DNA from 4 places in the Staphylococcus sp. IVB6181 genome. Region 4 is predicted to be linked to each of the others. Evidence: riboswitches for the same ligand, from Rfam matches in the RefSeq annotation. Region 4 holds a riboswitch; each other region holds the start of a gene.
What was found. Region 4 has a riboswitch for thiamine pyrophosphate ahead of MUA90_RS00950 (3-oxoacyl-ACP reductase). Riboswitches for the same ligand answer to the same signal wherever they lie in the genome.

Region 1 (5,219 bases), 840 kb from region 4:
AACACATTAAATACTATATAATGAATGTATACAATAAATGTGAGGTGCTTCCTATGCTTTCTGCTATCATTCGTACGATTGCTTGTATCGCAGCAACGCTTTATGTCATTTACAGTCTGTTTGTACATTACAACCCAGCAATCAATATCATTTTATTTGTCGGCTCTTTCATTATCTTTGCCTTCTTTGTCGGCAGATCTATTTTCTTTAACGGTAATTTTCCCTTATTTCATAACGCACAAGAACGTGCCAAATCCAAAGGAACAAACTACTTTTGGATTTACGCGAGTTTAACTTTTTATCTCGGTACATTGTTTATCGCTGTATTTCATACTATAAAGTAACTAAAAACAAGCCGGTATCTGCCCTATTTGAGCAAATACCGGCTTTCATTAATTTTAGACTTATATTGTCAGTTTATTGATAAATATGACTGCCTTGTTCTACAAAGTCTTTTGCTTTTTCTTTCATCGCTTCTTGTCTTTCTTGTTCATCAAAATGGTTTTGACGCAAATCATGAGAAATTCGCATTGAACAGAATTTAGGGCCGCACATACTGCAGAAGTGTGCAACTTTTGCTGCTTCTTTCGGTAAAGTTTCATCATGATATTCACGCGCACGTTCAGGATCTAGTGATAGATTGAATTGGTCGATCCAGCGGAATTCAAAGCGTGCTTTACTAATTGCATCATCACGATCAGAAGCACCTGGAAGGCCTTTTGATAGGTCTGCTGCATGTGCTGCAATTTTATAAGTGATAACACCTTCGCGTACATCATCTTTATTCGGCAAACCTAAGTGTTCTTTAGGTGTCACGTAACATAACATAGCTGTTCCGTAGCTTGCTATTTGTGCTGCACCGATAGCTGAAGTGATATGGTCGTATGCAGGTGCGATATCAGTTGTAAGCGGTCCTAATGTATAGAATGGTGCTTCTTTACAATAGAAATCTGCTAGATCTTGGTTTTCTTTAATTTTATGCATTGGGATATGTCCTGGTCCTTCAATCATAACTTGAACATCGTGTTTCCATGCAATATCAGTCAATTCGCCTAATGTTTTCAATTCAGAGAATTGGCTTTCATCATTCGCATCATAAATAGAACCAGAGCGTAAACCATCTCCTAATGATACTGCGATATCGTATTGATTTAAAATGGCACAGATATCATCGAAGTGTTCGTATAAGAAGCTTTCTTCATGATGTGCTAAACACCATTGTGCCATGATGGAACCGCCGCGTGAGACAATACCTGTTAAACGATTAACTGTTAACGGTACATAGCGAAGCAAGACACCTGCATGAATAGTAAAGTAATCGACACCTTGTTCGGCTTGTTCGATTAAAGTGTCGCGATAAATTTCCCAAGTTAGATCTTCAGCAACACCATTCACTTTTTCTAACGCTTGATAAATCGGTACAGTACCGACAGGAACTGGTGAGTTTCTTAATAAATATTCACGTGTCGCATGAATATTTTTACCTGTTGATAAATCCATAATTGTATCTGCACCCCAGTGTGTCGCCCACACTAATTTTTCAATTTCTGCTTCAATTGATGACGACACCGCTGAGTTTCCGATATTCGCATTGATTTTCACTTGGAAATTTTTACCGATAATCATCGGTTCTGATTCAGGGTGGTTGACGTTATTAGGAATAATCGCACGTCCTCTTGCAATTTCATCTCTGACAAATTCAGGTTCTACCCCTTCACGTACCGCTACGAATTTCATTTCTTTTGTGATGATACCTTGTTTTGCATAGTGCATTTGAGTAATGCGTTTACCTTCTTTTGCACGTTTAGGCTGATAATTGAAAGGTGTTTCTACAAATTTATGATGGCCTTCTTTTTTAAAGCCGTTATCAATCGACTGTACTTTACGTCCTTCATAAGCTTCTATATCATCACGTGCATCAATCCAGTCGGTACGTAATTTCGGAATCCCTTTTTGCACATCTACTTCATAACCTTCTTCATGATAGACACCTGCTGTGTCATAGACCGTTAATGGCGCATTCTTTTGTGTGCTGTACTCTGTTACTGTATCGCTTAATTCGATTTCTCTGAAAGGCACACGAATATCCTCATCTGCCCCTTGCTTAAATACACGTTTGCTTGCTGGAAAACCTTTTTTTAATTCAATGGCTTCTTGTTTCATAAAAATTAATCCTCCCTGCTTCAATGCTAGGAGGTATACCTTAAGACACGACAAATAAGAAAACGCATTCATAAATTTATGAATGCGCAAAGATTTATACATACTGAACTTGATACAAACATACACCATGCATGTTTGTATTTATTCGTTTGATTACTTAATCGTCTATGTACGCTTCCCTACGCTAGTACTAACTAGATCAGGTTCAAAGGGTTGATTTGTATATCTTTCAGCCTATAGGGCACCCCTAGCAATGAAATATTTAATTTACATTTTTATACTAACACTCAACAATCTAATATACAAGTCAATGCGATAGTTTGTATTAAACACCTTTTATTGTAGAATTTCAGTTTAAATATTTTCTCATTTTATTCAAAGTTACTCTGACTACTGTCGTCTCCCCGACCTTTTCATAGCCTAACTTTTTATATAAAGCATTCGCTTTGTCATTGTATTGATTGACCGTCAGTGAAATTTTATCAAACCCTTTTTCTCTCGCTATGTTTTCAGCTGCTTTCAACAGCGTTTGGCCTACGCCGCGGCGTTGAAAATCTGAAGATACAGACAACATAGAAACATGATACTCATCTTCTTCTGCTTCTTTCAAGTTGATTAAAGAGAAAATAGATTTGTAATATATCATCAACTGCGGTACAACAAATATCCGCTTCAATGCTACAATCTCCACTACCGTCGGTACTAATGCTTTTTCTAATTCTCGGTACGGCATACATGTGATTAGTCCTGCCACTTGTCCATCAATCATCGCGGCAAGTGTATGCTCATAACTGAAACGATTCTTTCTCATTTGGTAAAGCTTTTGCATATAGTGTTCGATCACACCTTGATTATCGCTCCCTACCATCACATGGCATAAATTGCCGATAGCGATGTAGTTTAATGCGCCCGCCTCTTTAAATTCTGGTCTTGCAGATGTAATTTGTATTGCGTTGTTCACGTCAAAAATCTCCTTTGTTTCTATCAAACGTGCTCGGGTGCTAATTGTCTGACTGTGTTCATTCTCAACTTATGATTTGGAATCGGCATATGCAGCATCCATTCATCTATAAGTCCGCTTCGATTAATTTCATCTAATTTGCTAACTACTTCTTCCTTATTTCCGCTCATAATATGCATACGTTTCTCAACAACTTCAAATTTTTCATTGCTTTCAGAAAGATATGCATCGACTTGTGCTTTTGTATTCAAAACCGTACGCCTGCCATCTTCTGAAATCAGCTCATAATGTCTTTGAGAAAAACGAAACGGTAATTGATTGCCGTCTCTCGTAGTAATCATAACAGGTACGCTGACAATAAATCTTCCTTCAGGGTAGCGAGATTTATAAGCTTTTAATGCTTCTTCTAAATCTTCTTGACTCGAATTAATGAAAAATGCATATATAATACCGACTTTAGCTTCCGCTGCTTGAATCGCAGCATTTAAACTCGTCCCAAGCAAATAAATCGGAACACTTGGGTGGGTACTGTCTCTTTTAGCTGTTTTAAGTCCAGCATATTTTGAGTCTGGGTCGAAATTTTGTGTATTCAGTCCTCTTAAAGTCTCAAACTTTTCATTAAACGAAAGTCCATGCTCTTTTAAATCTTCTTTCAATATACCTGTTACTTTCGGGAACCCGCCAGGTGCTTTGCCCACCGCTAAATCTGCACGATGGTTTGATAATTCGTCAATCAAATGGAATTGTTCTATCACCTTCAACGGATGATAATGCATCAGCATGACACCGCCTGATCCAATGCGCATGTGCTTTGTCTGATTCAATAAATGCATCGTCAAAATTTCTGGTGATGTACCGATGACATCATTTAAATTATGATGTTCTGCGACTAAATAGCGGGTATATCCCAATTCGTCTGCAAGTTGTGCCAATTCTACCGTCTGACGCAGTGCTTCCTTTGAAGTTTGTTTTTTTGTAATTGGTGTTTGATCTAATATACTCACCGGCAGCATGTAACCCTCTCCTATTCTCTGCTCTTAAATTCATGCTATGGCTCAAAGATGAGAAAGTCAAAAACTATGATTTCACCATAATGACGAAAAAAAGAAAACACGGCCTAAATCGACCGTGTTTTCGATATTTAAATCCCCTTATTTTGTGAAAAATTTATCCCTTTGTTGATTACTCTTTATCTTTCTTTTTCTTGCCTGTTTCTCTATCGATACTATTATCGATATAGGCATGTTTTAAGGTTGTTTCTCCACCGATTTCATGGTAAACAATACCTTTCAGCTGAGGGTTGCGCAAACTTGCTGCACCTTGCTGATAAATCGGTGCGACTGGTGCTTCGCTTAACATCAGTTCTTCCGCATCTTTCAAATGATCGATACGTTTTTTTGGTTGTTTTAATAATGAACCGTTCGCTTCTTTTAACATACTATCGAATTTTTTGCTGCTCCAGTCTGTGTTGTTTTGAGCATTATCTGTTGTCATCGTATCTAAATACGTCATTGGGTCTGGATAGTCAGGTCCCCAACCAGATAAAGACATAGAGTAGTTCATTGTTAATTCGGCTGTTACCCTTTGTTTGAACGGTAATTGTTTGATATTTACATTCACACCTGGCAAGTTCTTTTCAATTTGTGATTTGATGAATTGGGCTGAAATTTTTGAACTTGGGGTATCTTCTGTATTTAATGTAAATGTAAATTCATTTTTGCCAAGTGCTTTTTTGGCTTTATCCAAATGTGCTTTCGCTTCTTTCGGATTATATTTCAATGGTGATTCAACCATATCAGCGTAATCTTTGCCATCAGGCAAGATTGCTGTTTTCTTCGATGTAAAGCCATCAAATGGTTTTGAACCATCGCCTAACACATTATCAACATACGCTTTTTTATCTATAGATTGGGCTATAGCGTAACGCATATCTTTGTTTTGGAATTCTTTTTGTTCTTTTTGATTTAATTTCAAGAAGAAAGTAGATGCTTTCAGGCGTTTGAACAATGCCGGGCTGTCTTTATATTTCTCTACTTGCTCTGATGTAATCCCTGCATTATCTACAGAACCAGTATCATATAAAGATGCACCTGCT
Region 2 (5,219 bases), 800 kb from region 4:
GAATATCTGAACTTTGTGCAATGGCAGAAATCACAGAAACACCTTGAGCATGTGTTTTGGCAACTTGAGCAGCATTTTCCATCGAAATTCCGCCTATCGCAACAATCGGCACACCTTGTGTAGCATTATGCAGAATCTCGATCATTTCTGTACCGACAGGGTCGCTGGCATCTGCTTTTGAACCTGTTTTAAAGATAGGTCCAACGCCGATATAATCAATATCTGTCAAATCAGATTGTGCCAATTCTGCTTCGTTCCCTACACTTAAACCGATAATTTTGCCATTGAATTGATTTTTAAACGAAGCAACAGAAGCATCATCTTGCCCAACGTGAATGCCATCTGCATCAATAGCTTCAGCTAATGCTACATCATCATTGACAATAAACGGCACATCATAGTCATGACATAATGCTTGAAGCTTGCGTGCTAACGCTGTTTTTTCTTTTCCTGTTTTCGCATTTGGTCCTTTTTCTCTGAATTGGAATAAAGTAATACCGCCTTCTAAAGCTGCTTTAAGTACTTCTTCAATCGTTTTGCCTTCAGGCACATCTTGTGTCCCGCAAATAAAGTAAACTTTTAAATCTTCAGGTTGAAACATCTTATTGCACCTCTTGTACTTTGCTGTTTTGAACCACAGCATCATGATCAATACGATATAACGCATCAATAAATTGAACTAAGAAAGTACCTGGCCCTTTTGTTTCGCTCAATTGTTCTGCACGTTCTGCCGCAACATTATATACAGAAACCGCTTCTGCCAAATCATAAATGTCAGGATTTTCATTTCTGAATAAGAATGCGCCCACAACAGCACCTAACAAGCAGCCTGCACCCGTAATTTGTGTTAAAAAGCGTGAACCGTTATTGAGTTTTATTACTTTGTTGTTATGTGCAATAACATCTGTTTCGCCTGTTAACACAATCGCTGTTTGGTACTGTTCATGTGCTTTCTCAGCAATGCTGACTACATCTAAACTTTCGTCACTGTCAGTCCCTTTCATTGTAGTCGAATCATCAATTAAAGTTAAAATTTCTGAAGCATTGCCTTTAATGACTGTAGGGCGAATCTTTTTCAAGAAATATTTGCAGAAATTTTTTCTATATTGTGATGCGCCGACTGCGACTGGATCAAAGACTAAAGGTGTGTTTGTTTCATTCGCAATTTTGCCTACTGCTAACATAGCATGTTCTGTATCTTTCGTCAGTGTTCCAATATTAATCAATACCGCACCTGCATGCGGATAAAAATCTTTCGCTTCTTGCGGCGCTTCACTCATAGCAGGACTCGCTCCTAAGCTTAGCAGACCATTTGCGGTAAAGTTCTTAACGACATCATTCGTAAAACAAATCACTAATGGATGTTCTGATCTGATTCTATCTAAAACGTTACTCATCATCTAAACCTACTTTCTTCATATAAGCAAAATGGTTCACAGGACCTCTGCCTTGGCCGATTTCAGGTGTATATTTAATACTTAAAGCAATAAAGTCTTTCGCTTTTTTCACAGCATCGTAAATAGATTTGCCTTTTGCTAATTCTGCTGCGATAACTGCAGAGAATGTGCAGCCTGTACCATGTGTATGCTTCGTATCATAACGTTCACTTTCAAAGACCTCTAATCCTTCTTTAGTGAATAGATAATCTTTTGCGATTGCATCATTTTCAATATGTCCGCCTTTAATCACAACACCTTTGCATCCGATATCTTCAATAAAGACTTTTCCGGCTTTTTTAATTGCATCTTCACTGTCTAGTTTGAAGCCGACAATTTCTTCTGCTTCAGGCAAGTTCGGTGTCGCAACATCTGCCAGCGGCAATAATATGCTTTGGAGTGCATGTTTGCCTTGATCATCCATTAAAGCATCTCCGCTTTTTGCCAGCATTACTGGATCAATGACATACGGAATGTCAGGATGCTGCTCTAAAAAGCTGCGGATTAATTCCATCATTTCTTTAGTCGCAATCATTCCTGTTTTAATCGCTTGCGGCAACTCATCATCAAAGACACTGTCGAGTTGTTCTTTAAGCCAAGTAATGTCTAGGTTATGAATATGCTGAACGCCTTTAGTATTTTGTGCCACGATACTTGTAATAGCTGCCATTCCGTATACGCCGCATGCATGAAATGACTTCAAGTCTGCCATGACACCTGCGCCGCCTGTCGGATCTGTACCCGCAATTGTTAATGCTATTTTCGGTTTATTCATACTCTTGTTCCTCCAAATTCCCATTTTTCGCTTGTATAGGCCATGTTAAAGAAGTTGCGTTCATGGACCGTACTTTGCAGATAATTATCTCTGACTTCTTGTTTTTCGTGTTCTGTCATGTTTTGTGTCAATGTATTCATCAGCTGATTCAAAACATCGATTAACGGATCCATCTCAGTTTGATAAAATTCAAACCATTTTTCTAAGATAGAATCTTTGTTCAGCGAAGCATCTTGCATTGCACGTTTGGCAACTTCTGCGTAGACATATGGACAAGGTGCCATCGCCGCAATCGCATATGCCGCATTTTCATGTGCATAAACGTTGTAATACATGTGTTTAATATAGTGGTCTCCGCTTGGCGGCCAAACCTTCTCTTGAACGATTTCGTTGTATGGTTCGCCGACATATTCTGCCATAAACTCATGTGCTTCCACTTCACCATTGACGATAAATTGAATTTGATCAACTAAGAAACGCACATTTTCTAAATCAGGCATTTTTGGAATTAATAAAGCATAGATATTAGCAAACTCTCTTAAATAAGATGCATCTGCTCTTAGATATTGTCTGATTGCTTCTTTATCTATTTGTGCTTTCAGTAAATCTTGAATGAAACCATCGTGATAAATTTCATCAATAATAGGTTGTGCATCTCTTTCTAATGTTTCAGCAAATGTCACTTTTAATTCCTCCATAAAAAAACTGCTTTCCTGAGACAGAAAAGCAGTTCATACTTTTAGAATTATAGCGTTCTTTTATATGGCTACTACTTTCCTACGTTGGTATTAACCAAATCAGGTTTTAAGGGTCTAGTATTACTATCTCAGCCTTTACGGCGCCCCCAGCAGTTTTATTAAATTTGTCTTTACAAACTAAACATATCAAAGCAGCTCCATCGTTGCAATATTTATGATTGACGAAAAAAGCCGAGACGATTGTCCCGGCTTTATATATTCTATGAAATTAATTTCAATATTGTGATTGAAGTATTAGAAGCCCCAAGCACCTAAACCTTGTGCATTGTATGCTCTGACTGCTGAGTTGATTTGATCGTCAACACTTGAAGTTGAACCCCAACCTGGCATTGTTTGGAATAAACCTGAAGCACCTGATGGGTTGTATGCATTGACTTGACCATTTGATTCACGTGCAATGATTTGTTCCCAAACTGATGCTGATACGCCAGTACGTGCTGCCATTTGGCTTGCTGCGTAAGAACCTTGAGCACCTGCAGTGTTGCCGTTTGCTAATCTTACAGAACCGCCGCCATGGTATGTTGGTTGGCTGTAAGAAACTTGAGGCGCACTATAAGATTGTTGCGGTGCATTGTATGATTGTTCAGGCGCATTGTTAGATTGCGCTTCAGTGTAGTTATTATATGATACTGTTTGTGTATTATAGTTGTAGTTGCCTTCAGATTGAACAGCTGTTTGAGTTGTAGCTGTTTTCTTAGGTTCTTTTACTTTTAAGCTTTCGTCAACTAAGATAAGATCAGATTTTTTCTTGTTCCATTTTTTTAAGTCTTTAACTTCAACATCGAATTTTTTAGCGATTTTATTTAAAGTGTCACCTTTAACTACAGTGTATTCACCTTTTTCATTTAAAAACTTTTCTGCTTCTTTTACTTTTTTTCGCATGTTCAGCCGGTGTAGATGATTTTGCTTGTACGTCATTTGCTTGGAATCCTGTTGCTAATACTGCTGCAGCAGCTGTCACCGCTGTTGATGCTACTAGTAATTTCTTCATGTAATATATGTCCTCCCATAAGGTGTTTGTTTAATAAGATTAATTTCTTATCTTTATACTAGCATTCTTTCAATTCAGGTGGGTTACAACCATATATATTTTGTTTCATATATTACATCTATAATCGAGTAGGAGAGTAATCATTAATTGAATACTCGTCCTCTCACACCACCGTGCGTACGGTTCCGTACACGGCGGTTCAATATCTTGCGTAAGCAGACTCTGCGAGTCGGGCTAGTGGTACTAGACCCCACTTGTAGAGTCTATTTGTTGTAAGCGCATGATGAACCTCATGCGTTTTGGAAAGCCTCCAATACTTCTTTCTTGAGTTCGCAATACGCATGGCACCATTGTGGTCTAATCCGTATTTTCGAAGCATTTTGTATTTTGTTTTGACCTTCTTCCATCGCTTTAAAATAAGTTGTCTGATTCGATGGTTCAACCACTCTTGCATTTCGCGGATAAATCCTTTAACAAAACCTCTGCCAAAATAGTTTATCCAACCTCTAGTAATCGCGTTGATTCCTGTTATAATTTCAGTAAATGTGCCAGGTCTATTTCTTCTTGTGACCCACTTTAATTTGGCTTTTAAATTTCTTTTTGCTTCCATAGTGGGTCTGAAACGACAAGTGCCATTTATTTTCGTTATCAGACAACTCAAGAACTTTAAACGTGTGGGAGAGCCTACCTTACTTTTATCTTTATTCACTGTTAATTTCAGGTCCTTTTCGATAAAGTTTGTGATACTCTCCATAACACGTTGTCCGGCACGTTTTGATTTAACAAAGATGACGAAGTCATCTGCGTATCTCACAAAACGATGTCCGCGCTTCTCTAATTCTTTATCCAGCTCATGCAAATAGATATTACACAACAAGGGAGATATAACCCCACCTTGAGGGGCGCCTGTCTTTCTTTCTGCGTATTCGCCAGACAGGTCTGCAGACCCGCTTTGTAAACTTTTGCGGATAAATTTAGAGATAGCTTTATCTTGTATAAAGCGTTCAAACAAGTACATCAATTTGTCATGGTTCAACGTGTCAAAACATTGTTTTAAGTCACAGTCTACGACTGTGTGATAACCCTCCTCATAGTATTGGATACATTGTTTTAATGCAGTACCTGTACTATGATTTGGTCTAAACCCATGACTATGTTTCGAAAACTGGCGATTTATCATCGGTTCGATAACTTGTTTGATTGCTTGTTGGATAACTCTATCCCTTGCGACGGGAATTCCAAGAATTCTCTTTTTGCCA
Region 3 (5,219 bases), 950 kb from region 4:
GATATGGAAAATATCCCCGTCTTTTAAATGACTATGTTCAAAAATGTCTTCTTCATCTACTAAAGGATACTGGTTTAAATATTTTTGTTCTTTGCCTTTATTTAAAATTGCTGTCTTCATAATTATTATTCCGCCTTCTATGTGTAGTTACTTTCATCTTAACGTATAATACAGTCCCTTTCTAAACAGAACAACTAAAAAAATAAAAAAGCCGAGAAATCTTTATTTGATTTCTCGACTTCAGCTTGTTGTTAATGGTCCGGTGTTCTTAATTGAATAATAAATGCAATGGTTACCGCAACAAGCATTATAAATAAAATCGGTGTGATAAAAATTGATAATAATAAGCCATGAATCATAATGTTCACGAATTCAGTAAGTAATTTGAAGAACAAGATACTTACCATGAAGAGTTGTGCATAGTACAGTTTGCCGCGTAAGAAATGCGTCAATGTTGTAATAATATAAGCGATGATGACAAGCAGCAATAGGAATAAAGTCACCCATTCAATAACATAAGATGTCTGTGACAATTCCCAATCGCCTGACATAAATAATCCATTACGGTTGTTCAATTCTAATAATGTGAATAAGAACAGAATCGTTCCGCAAATTAACTCTACAATACCTGGTTTGATCCATTTCGGTCGACGCATCCAATTCGGAATATCGTCTTCCTGCAAATCAATTTTATCTTTAATTGTCTTTTTAATTTTATCTTTTTTTGTTCTGATTTTCTCTAAGTCAATGCTTCTGCGTGTACGGTGTGTGAATTCTTGGGTACGTTCTTGAATTTCACGCAATTGTTCTTTCGTTTGGCTGATTGCACCATTTTTATCAGTTCTAGAGTATTCCATCTCTTCTCCAAGTTCTGCTTTAGTTAAAGGCAATGAACGTCTTAGGAATAAGAAGTTCCAAATCGACATTTGGCCTAAACACCACATCACTAAGAAGAAAGCATTGACACTTAAAATATCAATCAATGCAATTTCATGACTCTCTATTCTTCCGTATAACGAAATCTGAGATATTAAATAACTGATACCATACGTACAGATGATCCATAAATAATGTTCCTTCTGATGGTCGCTGTTAAGTTCGTCCTTATAAACAATATAGCCAATATGCACAATGAACGGGATAATAAAGATAACTGCGAAGAAACCGTAGACTTGTGTCATAAAGACAATTGTGATGAGGAAGAAAAAGATTCCTATTATAAGGAAGAAAATTGAAATATCATAATCATATTTTGTCGTGATAAATAACAAATAGCCGATCCAAAGCAATGCAACGCCGAATAAGATGATTAAGATGGCGCTGATGATAGGGAAATGGCCGATAAATTGACTCATAATCCGGATAATTTCAATAAAGAATGCATTGATGAAATCCCACACATTATTAATATGTAAGTCAACCTTGCTCCCCTTAGCAAGTTTATGGATGAATGATAAATTGAGCAGTACAATGATGCCAATTAAAAGTGAAACAATGCCAATAATCAAACTAAAAATGATCTCAGCGTGCTTCTTTATATACGACATGTTTTTCACCTCATAGTTATTATATATGAACAGACGTGTTGTGTCTTTAAAAATTATAGTAAATCATTCTATGGTAGTATATTAGAATTGGTCAGCACACTCAATCCTTTACTTTTGTTTTTACACAAATTTAATCTTTTGTCATCTTAATTCAATACCCGTTCTTATAAGGATGAATCGCAAAATGACCTTGACATCTAGTACTAAAAAGCATACATTTATTATAAATCAAATGAATAAATGCACTAGGGGTGTTTCGAACTGAGATGAAGCACATGCTTCAAACCCTTCGAACCTGATCTAGCTTGGACTAGCGTAGGAAAGTGCGGAAGATGAACCGGTTGTCGATTGAGGGTGGTACCGGTTTGTTCCGATGCCTGTTTCACGCTGCTTGCTAGACAAGTTTGCGTGTTTTTTATTTTTATAGGAGGAATTGATTCATTATGTCTAAAGGGCTTAAACTTTCAGATATCTTAGTTACTGTGTTAATCGCAGTCATCTTTGCAATCATTTACAACATTTGGAACCTTGTATACAAAGCGATGCAAGTGACTGGATTGCACTTAGAAGAATTATCTTATGGTATGTGGTTTGCTGCAGCTGTTGTTGCTTACCTGATCATTCCTAAAGCAGGCGTCGCTTTACTCGCTGAATTTGCTGCGGGTGCTGGTGAAACTATCGTCATGGGACGCTTTGATATTGCAACAATTATTTACGGCTTGCTTCAAGGTTTAGCATGTGAAATTATTTTTGCGATTTTCCGTTATAAATCACGCAAATTAATGGTGGCAGTCATTGCTGGTTTAGCAGCTGCACTTGTTACTTTCCCTATCGACTTCTACTATGGTTATCTTGGTGAAGTTGCAGGATGGAACTTATTCTTATATGTGTTCTTCCGTTGTATCAGCGGTATTGTATTAGCAGGGATTTTCCCATACTATCTTGTCAAAGCACTGGATCAAACCGGAGTTACCAAACTCTTCCGCCCTGCTTCTAAAAAAGATTACGACAATTTGTAAGGAGATATTATCTTGTTATTTGCTCAAAATTTACGACTCAAATATCCAAATGCACAAAATAAAATCTTTGATGGTTTAAATATAGAAATACCTGACAAACAAAAAGTCTTGCTTTTAGGTCCATCAGGCTGCGGCAAAAGTACTTTGCTTAATGTATTAAGCGGTATTGTACCGAACTTGATTGAATTGCCTATGAAGTATGATGACTTAAAAGCAGATTTAAACAGCGGTGTCATTTTCCAAGACCCGGATACACAGTTTTGTATGCCTAAAGTATATGAGGAATTAGCATTCGTATTAGAAAACAAACAAGTACCGCGTAAAGATATGGATGCGTTAATTCAACGTGCTTTAGAATCTGTAGATTTAGAAGTAGGTCCAAAACAAACCGTGTCTCAATTAAGCGGAGGTATGAAACAAAAATTAGCTATTGCTGAAACGGTACTCCAAGAAGCAGATACCCTCTTCTTGGATGAACCGACCGCTATGCTGGATGTAGATGCGACTGAGGATTTATGGAATAAAATCAAAGAGATGTGGCAAGATCAAACTGTACTCATCGTTGAGCATAAAGTAGAACATATTTGGGAACATGTCGATCGTGTCATATTAATGGGCCATGGCGGCCACATCATTGCTGATGACACACCTGAGGTAATATTGAACCAGCATGAAGATTTATTGACAGAATACGGCGTATGGCACCCTAAAGCTTGGGACCATGCACCACAACCAAATTTAAACGCTGCTGCACCTTCAAAAGCACGCTTTAAGTATACAGAGGGTGAAATTATCAGAGGCAAAAAGACCTTGATTCAAGTCCCTGACTTTGAAATTGGTGATGGCGAGTGGATTACGATTACCGGTAAAAACGGTGCCGGTAAAACCACTTTATTAGAATCGATGATGCAGCTGATTAAATATCGCGGTGCCATGTCCTATGACGGCCAACCGCTTCACAAAATTAAAGAAGCTGCCCAGCATATGTACTTGGTCTATCAAAATCCAGAACTGCAATTTATCACAAATTCAGTTTATGAAGAGATTTTCATCAACTTCAGCGGCCCTGATGCAGAAGCAGAAACAAAACAACTGATACAAATGTTGAATTTAGAAGCTGTTCAAGAACATCACCCGTTCGAATTATCTATGGGTCAAAAACGTCGATTAAGCGTCGCAACAGCGCTAAGCTCTCATGCTGATATTATCTTATTAGATGAGCCGACGTTTGGTTTAGACAGCCGCAACACATTTAATTTATTATCACTTTTCCAAAAACGTGTTGCACAAGGACAAACCATTATAATGGTTACACACGATCCGCATATTATCGAACGCTACCCTACAAGACGTATTGAGTTGCGCGATCATATGTTATGTGAAGATGAGCTTTTTGAAATGGAAGGTGAAGACAATGTTTGAAGCATGGAAAAAATATTTCACCTTCGTAGATGAAGTCAATATCATTACCAAATTAGGTTTAGGTATTTTCTTATTCTTCTTTGTCATCTTTATACACAATTTTGATGTGATGATTTATTTAACCGTTCTGATGTTATTATTCTTACTCATCTTTGGCGGTATGAAGTTTAAGATAACAGCACTATTTGTAGTTTATACGATACTATTCAGTATCATCTCAGCACTGTTCATGATTTTCTATGGTGATGGTACACATACGCTATTTAAGTTAGGATTTATTCATATTACGACAGAAAGTTTAGTCAGAGGTCTGCATTTATCAATGCGTACAGATACTGTAACTTTCTTTGGAATTGTGATGGCATTCACTTCTCAAATTGTGATGATCTTCTACAGTTTAATGCAGCACTTAAAAGTAAAACCTAAAGTCGCTTATGCCTTTATGGCAGCGATACGTATGGTACCTTTAATCATCAGTTCATTTGTACAATTAAGAAAATCATTGAAGATGCGCTATCGTATGGTGGATAAATCCAATTACAGAGGCTTTAAACGCATCAAGCATTTGATGATTCCTCTATTAAGCCAAAACATCCGAAAAGCACATCAACTCTCTGTTGCGATGGAGAAAAAAGGATTTAAAGATGGTCCGAGAACTTATTATTACTACCCACCATTTAGTTATCGCGACTTGATCTTTATCTTACTCTTCGCCGCAATATTAAACACTGCTATATTATTAGCACATTATGTGCCGATTACAGGCATCATGGATGTACGTGGTTGACACATTTCGATGTAGTTTTTAAAATAGCTATCGGGCTGTTAGTCGTCGAGCTGCAGCCCAACCAATATTTACATTTTCATTCATCCATATTTTTCCCAGCAGTAGACGGTTACCGATTCGACCGTTTGCTGCTTATTTTTATAATAACCATCATTTCTTTTTTTAGTTAATACACCCCTATTATAAATGCTATAATTAAGGTAATCAGATTTACACATACGATGGGAGGCAATTTTCATGAAGAAACGTAACGATGCATACGAAAAAGGCTACCAACAAGCCGTAAGAGAAATTGAAACCATGACAAAACTTAAAAATAAAAAACGCCGACTTAACCGTTTTATCAAAAAACGCAAACGTGCTTGGCGCTTCCGCCAACTTTTCAATAAACACAGCTCTCGCTTTGTGGCTGGCTATAAACAAGCCTATATCGATATGGCAAAA
Region 4 (5,219 bases):
GTATTTGAAAATCAAACCTGATAATGAGAAGTATTTAGAAGCAGCACAAAAAGTGGCAGAAGGTATTCTCTCTATGATAAATCAAGAAACGGCTGAAACGATACATGTTTTGCATTATCCAAGCTTAGAAGTCAAAGAACAGTTTCGTGTGATTTATTATGATGGAGAAGCCGCATTAGGATTATTGCGTCTCTATCAAATCGATAACAACGAAAAATGGTTAGATACTGTAAGAAGTATGTTTGATCGATTTATTAAAATGAATTACTGGAAGAACCATGACCATTGGTTAGGTTATTGTACGAATGAATTAATTCAAATAGACCCTAAAAAAGAATATATTGAGTTCGGAATCAGAAATGTTTCCAGCTATCTAGACTTTATCAAACATCGTATTACAACGTTCCCGACTTTCTTAGAGATGCTGATGGCGACGTATCATATTATTAGAAAAGCAAGAGAAAATGGATATGGAACACTTGTCGACCAACTCATCAATGTAGATGCACTCATGGAAACCATTCATACCCGTGCAGATTACCAGCGAACAGGTTATTTCTATCCTGAACTAGCAATGTATTTTAAGAACCCAAAACGTATCCTAGGTTCATTCTTTATCAAACATCATGGTTACCGTGTCAGAATTGATGACATTGAGCACTATATTTCAGGTTACGTTCAATATCAAAAAGTATTTAAAGAGAATGAATAATACGATAGGCCATGCTTCACAGGGAGGCATGGCCTATTTATTAAACTCCTAAATGTTCTCTGAACGTATGTCCTTCATATGATGTACGGTAGATTCCGCGCTTTTGCAGTTCTGGAACAATGAGATTGACGAAATCTTCTAAGCTTCCTGGCAGAGTTGGAGGCATGAGATTGAAGCCATCTGCGACACCTTCGTTGAACCAGTGTTCCATTTCATCGACGATTTCTTTTGGTGTACCGATCAGTGTGAGATGACCGCCGCCTGCATTAAGGTAGCCGAGCAATTCACGTACGGTCGGATCTGTATCGCGGATGATTTCTAAGACTGTTTCATATCTTCCGACAGGTCCTGTAAATTCTGAAACAGGGGGCAGTTCTGGTACTTTCTCATCTAATGCCCATTTAGAACAATCTTGTTGAACAAAGAAGCTGAGTTGATTTAATGCTGTTTCAATAGGAAGCAGGTTGTCTAATTCAGCTTTCTTCGCAAGTGCTGCTTCACGTGTTTCAGCGACATAAGTCACAAGACCTGGGAATACTTTAAGTTCGCGGTCAGTCTGTCCAGAGGTCTTAATTTCATCATCTAAACGTTGTCTGAACTGCTTTGCTTGTTGGATATTCCATGACACAGAATAAACAGCATCCGCATATTTCACAGCTAAAGCGACACCTTGTTTAGAGGCACCTGCTTGCATGGCAACGGGTTTGCCCTGAGGACTGCTTGGTGTAGATAGCGGGCCGCGTACTTGGAAATTGTCGCCTTTATGCTGGAATGGTTGAATGTGTTCAGCGTCAATCAGCTGATTGTTTGTGCGGTCATGTTTAAAGTCATTCACAGACCAAGATTCGAATAATTGATTCATTACTTCTGCGAATTCATCTGCGACCGCATAACGTTCAGCGTGATTCGGAAGTCCTTCCATACTGTGATTTTGTGCTTCGATATCTGTCATGGATGTGACTAAGTTCCAACCTACACGTCCGTTAGTTATATGGTCCAAACTTAAAAGCTGCCTTGCGGCAGTGTAAGGATTAGAGAACGTACTGGAAATAGTAGACACCAAACCAACATGTTTTGTGACTTGTGATATCGCTGTTAAGTTGACGATAGGGTCAAACCAGAATGCGGGCATGGTTGTGTCGTTATTTGCGGGAAAAGATTGATTATCCGCAAAGAAAACAGCATCGAAATAACCGCGCTCTGCGATTTGTGCGAGTGTTTGATAATATTGGATGGTTCCGATTTGTTCAATACTGGAATCAGGCATTAACCAAGTTGCCTGATGATGGCCAGTACCATATAATAATACGCCTATATGCAACTGTCTCTCTTTTGGTACAGGCATGTTGTTTCACCTCTTAGTTCATTGTTAAGCCGCCATCGACTGTAATGTTTTGTCCTGTAATACCGTCTGCTTGTTTTGAAACTAAATACGCCACCATATTTGCGACATCTTGCGGTGTCGTTACTTTGCGCAGTGGTGTAGTTTGAGCAATTAAATCAAAGACTTCTGGTGTTGTTGCGGAACTTGCATCGGTAGTTTTAAGCAAACCGCCGGATACTACATTCGCATTGATACCGTATTGGCCTAATTCAGCGGCGATATTGCGCGTAAAACCGATTAAGGCAGCTTTTGCAGTTGTATATTCGTGATAAGGAACAACTGGGTTTTGATATAAATTAGTACCGATAGATACGACAGTACCGCGTTGGCGTTCCATAAATTGAGGGATGACACTTTGAACGACATTGAACGCAGCTTTTAAAGTGCCGTCGATTTGTGTTTGATAGTCTTCCCAATCCATATCTTTGAATGCTTTTTGGGCAGTCGGATCAAATTTGAATCCGATTAATGCATTATTGACAACGCCGTCAATTTGACCGAAAGCTTTCGTACCTTCTTGTACTAAGCGTTCTACATCTTCACGCTTTGTGACATCTGCTTGAATTGCGACGGCACGTTCATTACCGATTTCTTCTGCGAGTGCTTTTGCTGCTGCTTCGCTTTGATTGTAGTTAATGATGACATTAAAACCTTGTGTGCCTAAAGTACGGCTGATCGCTGCACCTAAGCCGCGTCCGCCGCCTGTTACTAATATTGTTCTTGCCATAATCATTCGCTCCCTTTATGAAATTAGACATAAAAAAATACACACCTGCAAAACAGCTGTGCGTAAAAGAGCGAGACAAAATCCTATTATAAGACATACTACATTTGCCGCTATCTCACACTTTCCTACGCTAGTTTCAGCTAGATCAGGTTCAAAGGGTCTGAGGCAAGGCCTCATCTCAGTTTTAAAACGCCCCTAGTGCATTATTCTTGTCATTACACTCAATGTATCGAGTTTCATATAACGTGTCAAGAAAGTGTGGTTTTGTTTCAAATAGTAAAAAAGCATGAACAGAAATGTTATGATGAAATGGAATAAAAAATATGGGATAACCCTGCAGAATTGGAGTGAGTGGAATGTTCTGGTTAGGTATGTCATTCCCTTTATTAGCAATTATCTTTATTGTGTTCGCAGTACGTGAAGAAAAGCAGCGTAAAATAAGACAACAAGAAAAAGAAGCTAAATGGGAAGCACAAAAACAACAAGAAGCAAAAGCTCAAAATGAAACACAGCGTGTCGAAAATGAAACAAAATCTGAGACACAAACTACAGAAGAAACGACAACTTCAGACAACCAAAAATAAGGAAAAAAAGCTGACCGAAAATACAACGGTCAGTTTTTATATGTAATGGCGCACGACTGTTCCTAAAAATTAATACGACTATTCCTGATGGATTAGGTTATATAATTTAAAATAAGAAAATTCAGATAATAACTGAGTTGGGGGAATGTGTATGAAAGAAAAGGGACAGAAGCATTCAGAGGATCAAACGTCTAAATTCAAACTGAAGACACCGCACACCTATGCATTATTAATGATGATTATTGCGGTGGCTTGCGTGTTAACTTACGTTATTCCGGCAGGTGAATACAAACGTGTAGATAAGGGCGGCCAGACTTTAGTGGTCCCGGGGTCTTATCATGAAATTGCACAGCATGGTGTCGGCTTTTTGGATTTGTTCAGAGCAGTACCTGAAGGGTTATTGACTGGTGGAGAGATTGTCTTTTACATCTTCTTAGTCGGCGGTGCATTTGGAATTGTACATCGAACAGGTGCGTTTGAAAACGGCATTAACCGTGCGATTCAAGTTTTAGGTTCTTCAAAAATTTTGATGATTCCTTTAACCATGATTGGCTTCTCGGTATTAGGTTTCTCTATAGGTTTAGCCGAAGAAACGATTATTTTTGTGCCGATCGGTGTCTTGATTGCACGTACGTTAGGTTATGATGCGATGACAGGTGCAGCGATGGTCATATTGGGTGCTGCAAGCGGATTTATCGGCGGTATGCTTAATCCATTTACGGTCGGAGTGGCTCAAACTGTCGCAGAATTACCGATGTTCTCAGGTTGGGGTTTACGTTCAATTATTTACTTATTCATACTGGCCGCCGCAATTACATGCGTCATGTTGTATGCACGTAAAGTAAAACGCAATCCAAAGAAAAGTATTGTCTATGAACTTGAACAATCTGAAGGCAACAGTCATGAAGCAGTAGATTATGGCCGCTTTACCAAACGACAAGCACTCGCTTTATTAATGATTATCTTTGCGATTATTTTTAATGTCTATGGTATCTTTACGTATGAATGGAGCTTTAATCAAATGAGTGCCAATTTTGTACTGGCAGGTTTAATTGCCGGACTGATCAGCGGATTAGGCTTGAATGGCACATTCGATGCAATGATTGAAGGCATGAAAGACATTTTATTCGGAGCGATGATTGTAGGATTTGCGAAAGGGATTGTCGTGATTTTAGAACAAGGGAAGATTATTGATACGATTATTCACGCTATGACAACCTTGCTCAATGATGTCCCGTCATCTATTGTGATTATTGTCATGTTTATTTTCCAATTCTTCTTAAACTTCTTTATTCCGTCAGGTTCAGGCCAAGCACTGACAACGATGCCATTGATGGTTCCGATTTCTGATTTGCTGGATATTAACCGACAGCTGACCGTTTTAGCATTCCAGTACGGTGATTCCATCAGCAACGTCTTATTCCCGACTTCTGCTATTTTGATGGGAGCGTTGGCAGTCGCGAAGATTTCATATATACAATGGCTCAAATTTGCGTGGAAACTGATTTTGCTTTGGGGTATTATTTGTGCCGTCGCGATGTCGATTGCGTTGCTTGTCGGCTATTAGTAAAGAGAAAACGAACGATAGAAGAGGAGCATAGATAGTGAGTCAATATACAAAAGAAAAGCTGTGGCGCACCTACAAATATGAAGTCATGTGGCACAGTCAAAAGCAGTATCAGCTGATTCGCGATAAGATGAAAGAAAATATCAGTGAAGCGGAATTAGACAATTTGATCACAGCTGCTTTAGCTATAACACCGACCTCAGGGTCTGTCATCAATACATCTGATCATATGTGGGGATACTTTA

Region 1: another riboswitch for thiamine pyrophosphate. It lies ahead of thiC (phosphomethylpyrimidine synthase ThiC); the one in region 4 lies ahead of MUA90_RS00950 (3-oxoacyl-ACP reductase).
Region 2: another riboswitch for thiamine pyrophosphate. It lies ahead of tenA (thiaminase II); the one in region 4 lies ahead of MUA90_RS00950 (3-oxoacyl-ACP reductase).
Region 3: another riboswitch for thiamine pyrophosphate. It lies ahead of MUA90_RS09695 (ECF transporter S component); the one in region 4 lies ahead of MUA90_RS00950 (3-oxoacyl-ACP reductase).

The regions. Positions count from the first base shown of each region.
Region 1 is NZ_CP095096.1:2,105,755-2,110,973, forward strand. It holds gene MUA90_RS10260 (hypothetical protein) at 54-344, shown strand; gene thiC (phosphomethylpyrimidine synthase ThiC) at 418-2,163, opposite strand; TPP riboswitch at 2,323-2,422, opposite strand; gene MUA90_RS10270 (GNAT family N-acetyltransferase) at 2,513-3,124, opposite strand; gene MUA90_RS10275 (MsnO8 family LLM class oxidoreductase) at 3,148-4,137, opposite strand; gene MUA90_RS10280 (peptide ABC transporter substrate-binding protein) at 4,307-5,219, opposite strand, start outside.
Region 2 is NZ_CP095096.1:997,285-1,002,503, reverse strand. It holds gene thiE (thiamine phosphate synthase) at 1-601, opposite strand, end outside; gene thiM (hydroxyethylthiazole kinase) at 603-1,397, opposite strand; gene thiD (bifunctional hydroxymethylpyrimidine kinase/phosphomethylpyrimidine kinase) at 1,390-2,211, opposite strand; gene tenA (thiaminase II) at 2,208-2,894, opposite strand; TPP riboswitch at 2,969-3,067, opposite strand; gene MUA90_RS13955 (LysM peptidoglycan-binding domain-containing protein) at 3,204-3,851, opposite strand; gene MUA90_RS04640 (hypothetical protein) at 3,811-3,960, opposite strand; gene ltrA (group II intron reverse transcriptase/maturase) at 4,160-5,219, opposite strand, start outside.
Region 3 is NZ_CP095096.1:1,992,975-1,998,193, forward strand. It holds gene MUA90_RS09685 (class I SAM-dependent rRNA methyltransferase) at 1-120, opposite strand, end outside; gene auxA (lipoteichoic acid stability factor AuxA) at 252-1,547, opposite strand; TPP riboswitch at 1,785-1,886, shown strand; gene MUA90_RS09695 (ECF transporter S component) at 1,991-2,566, shown strand; gene MUA90_RS09700 (ABC transporter ATP-binding protein) at 2,579-3,988, shown strand; gene MUA90_RS09705 (energy-coupling factor transporter transmembrane component T family protein) at 3,981-4,775, shown strand; gene MUA90_RS09710 (hypothetical protein) at 5,013-5,219, shown strand, end outside.
Region 4 is NZ_CP095096.1:198,584-203,802, forward strand. It holds gene MUA90_RS00940 (poly(glycerol-phosphate) alpha-glucosyltransferase) at 1-712, shown strand, start outside; gene MUA90_RS00945 (LLM class flavin-dependent oxidoreductase) at 753-2,057, opposite strand; gene MUA90_RS00950 (3-oxoacyl-ACP reductase) at 2,071-2,823, opposite strand; TPP riboswitch at 2,929-3,030, opposite strand; gene MUA90_RS00955 (hypothetical protein) at 3,180-3,407, shown strand; gene MUA90_RS00960 (YfcC family protein) at 3,559-4,974, shown strand; gene MUA90_RS00965 (YbgA family protein) at 5,012-5,219, shown strand, end outside.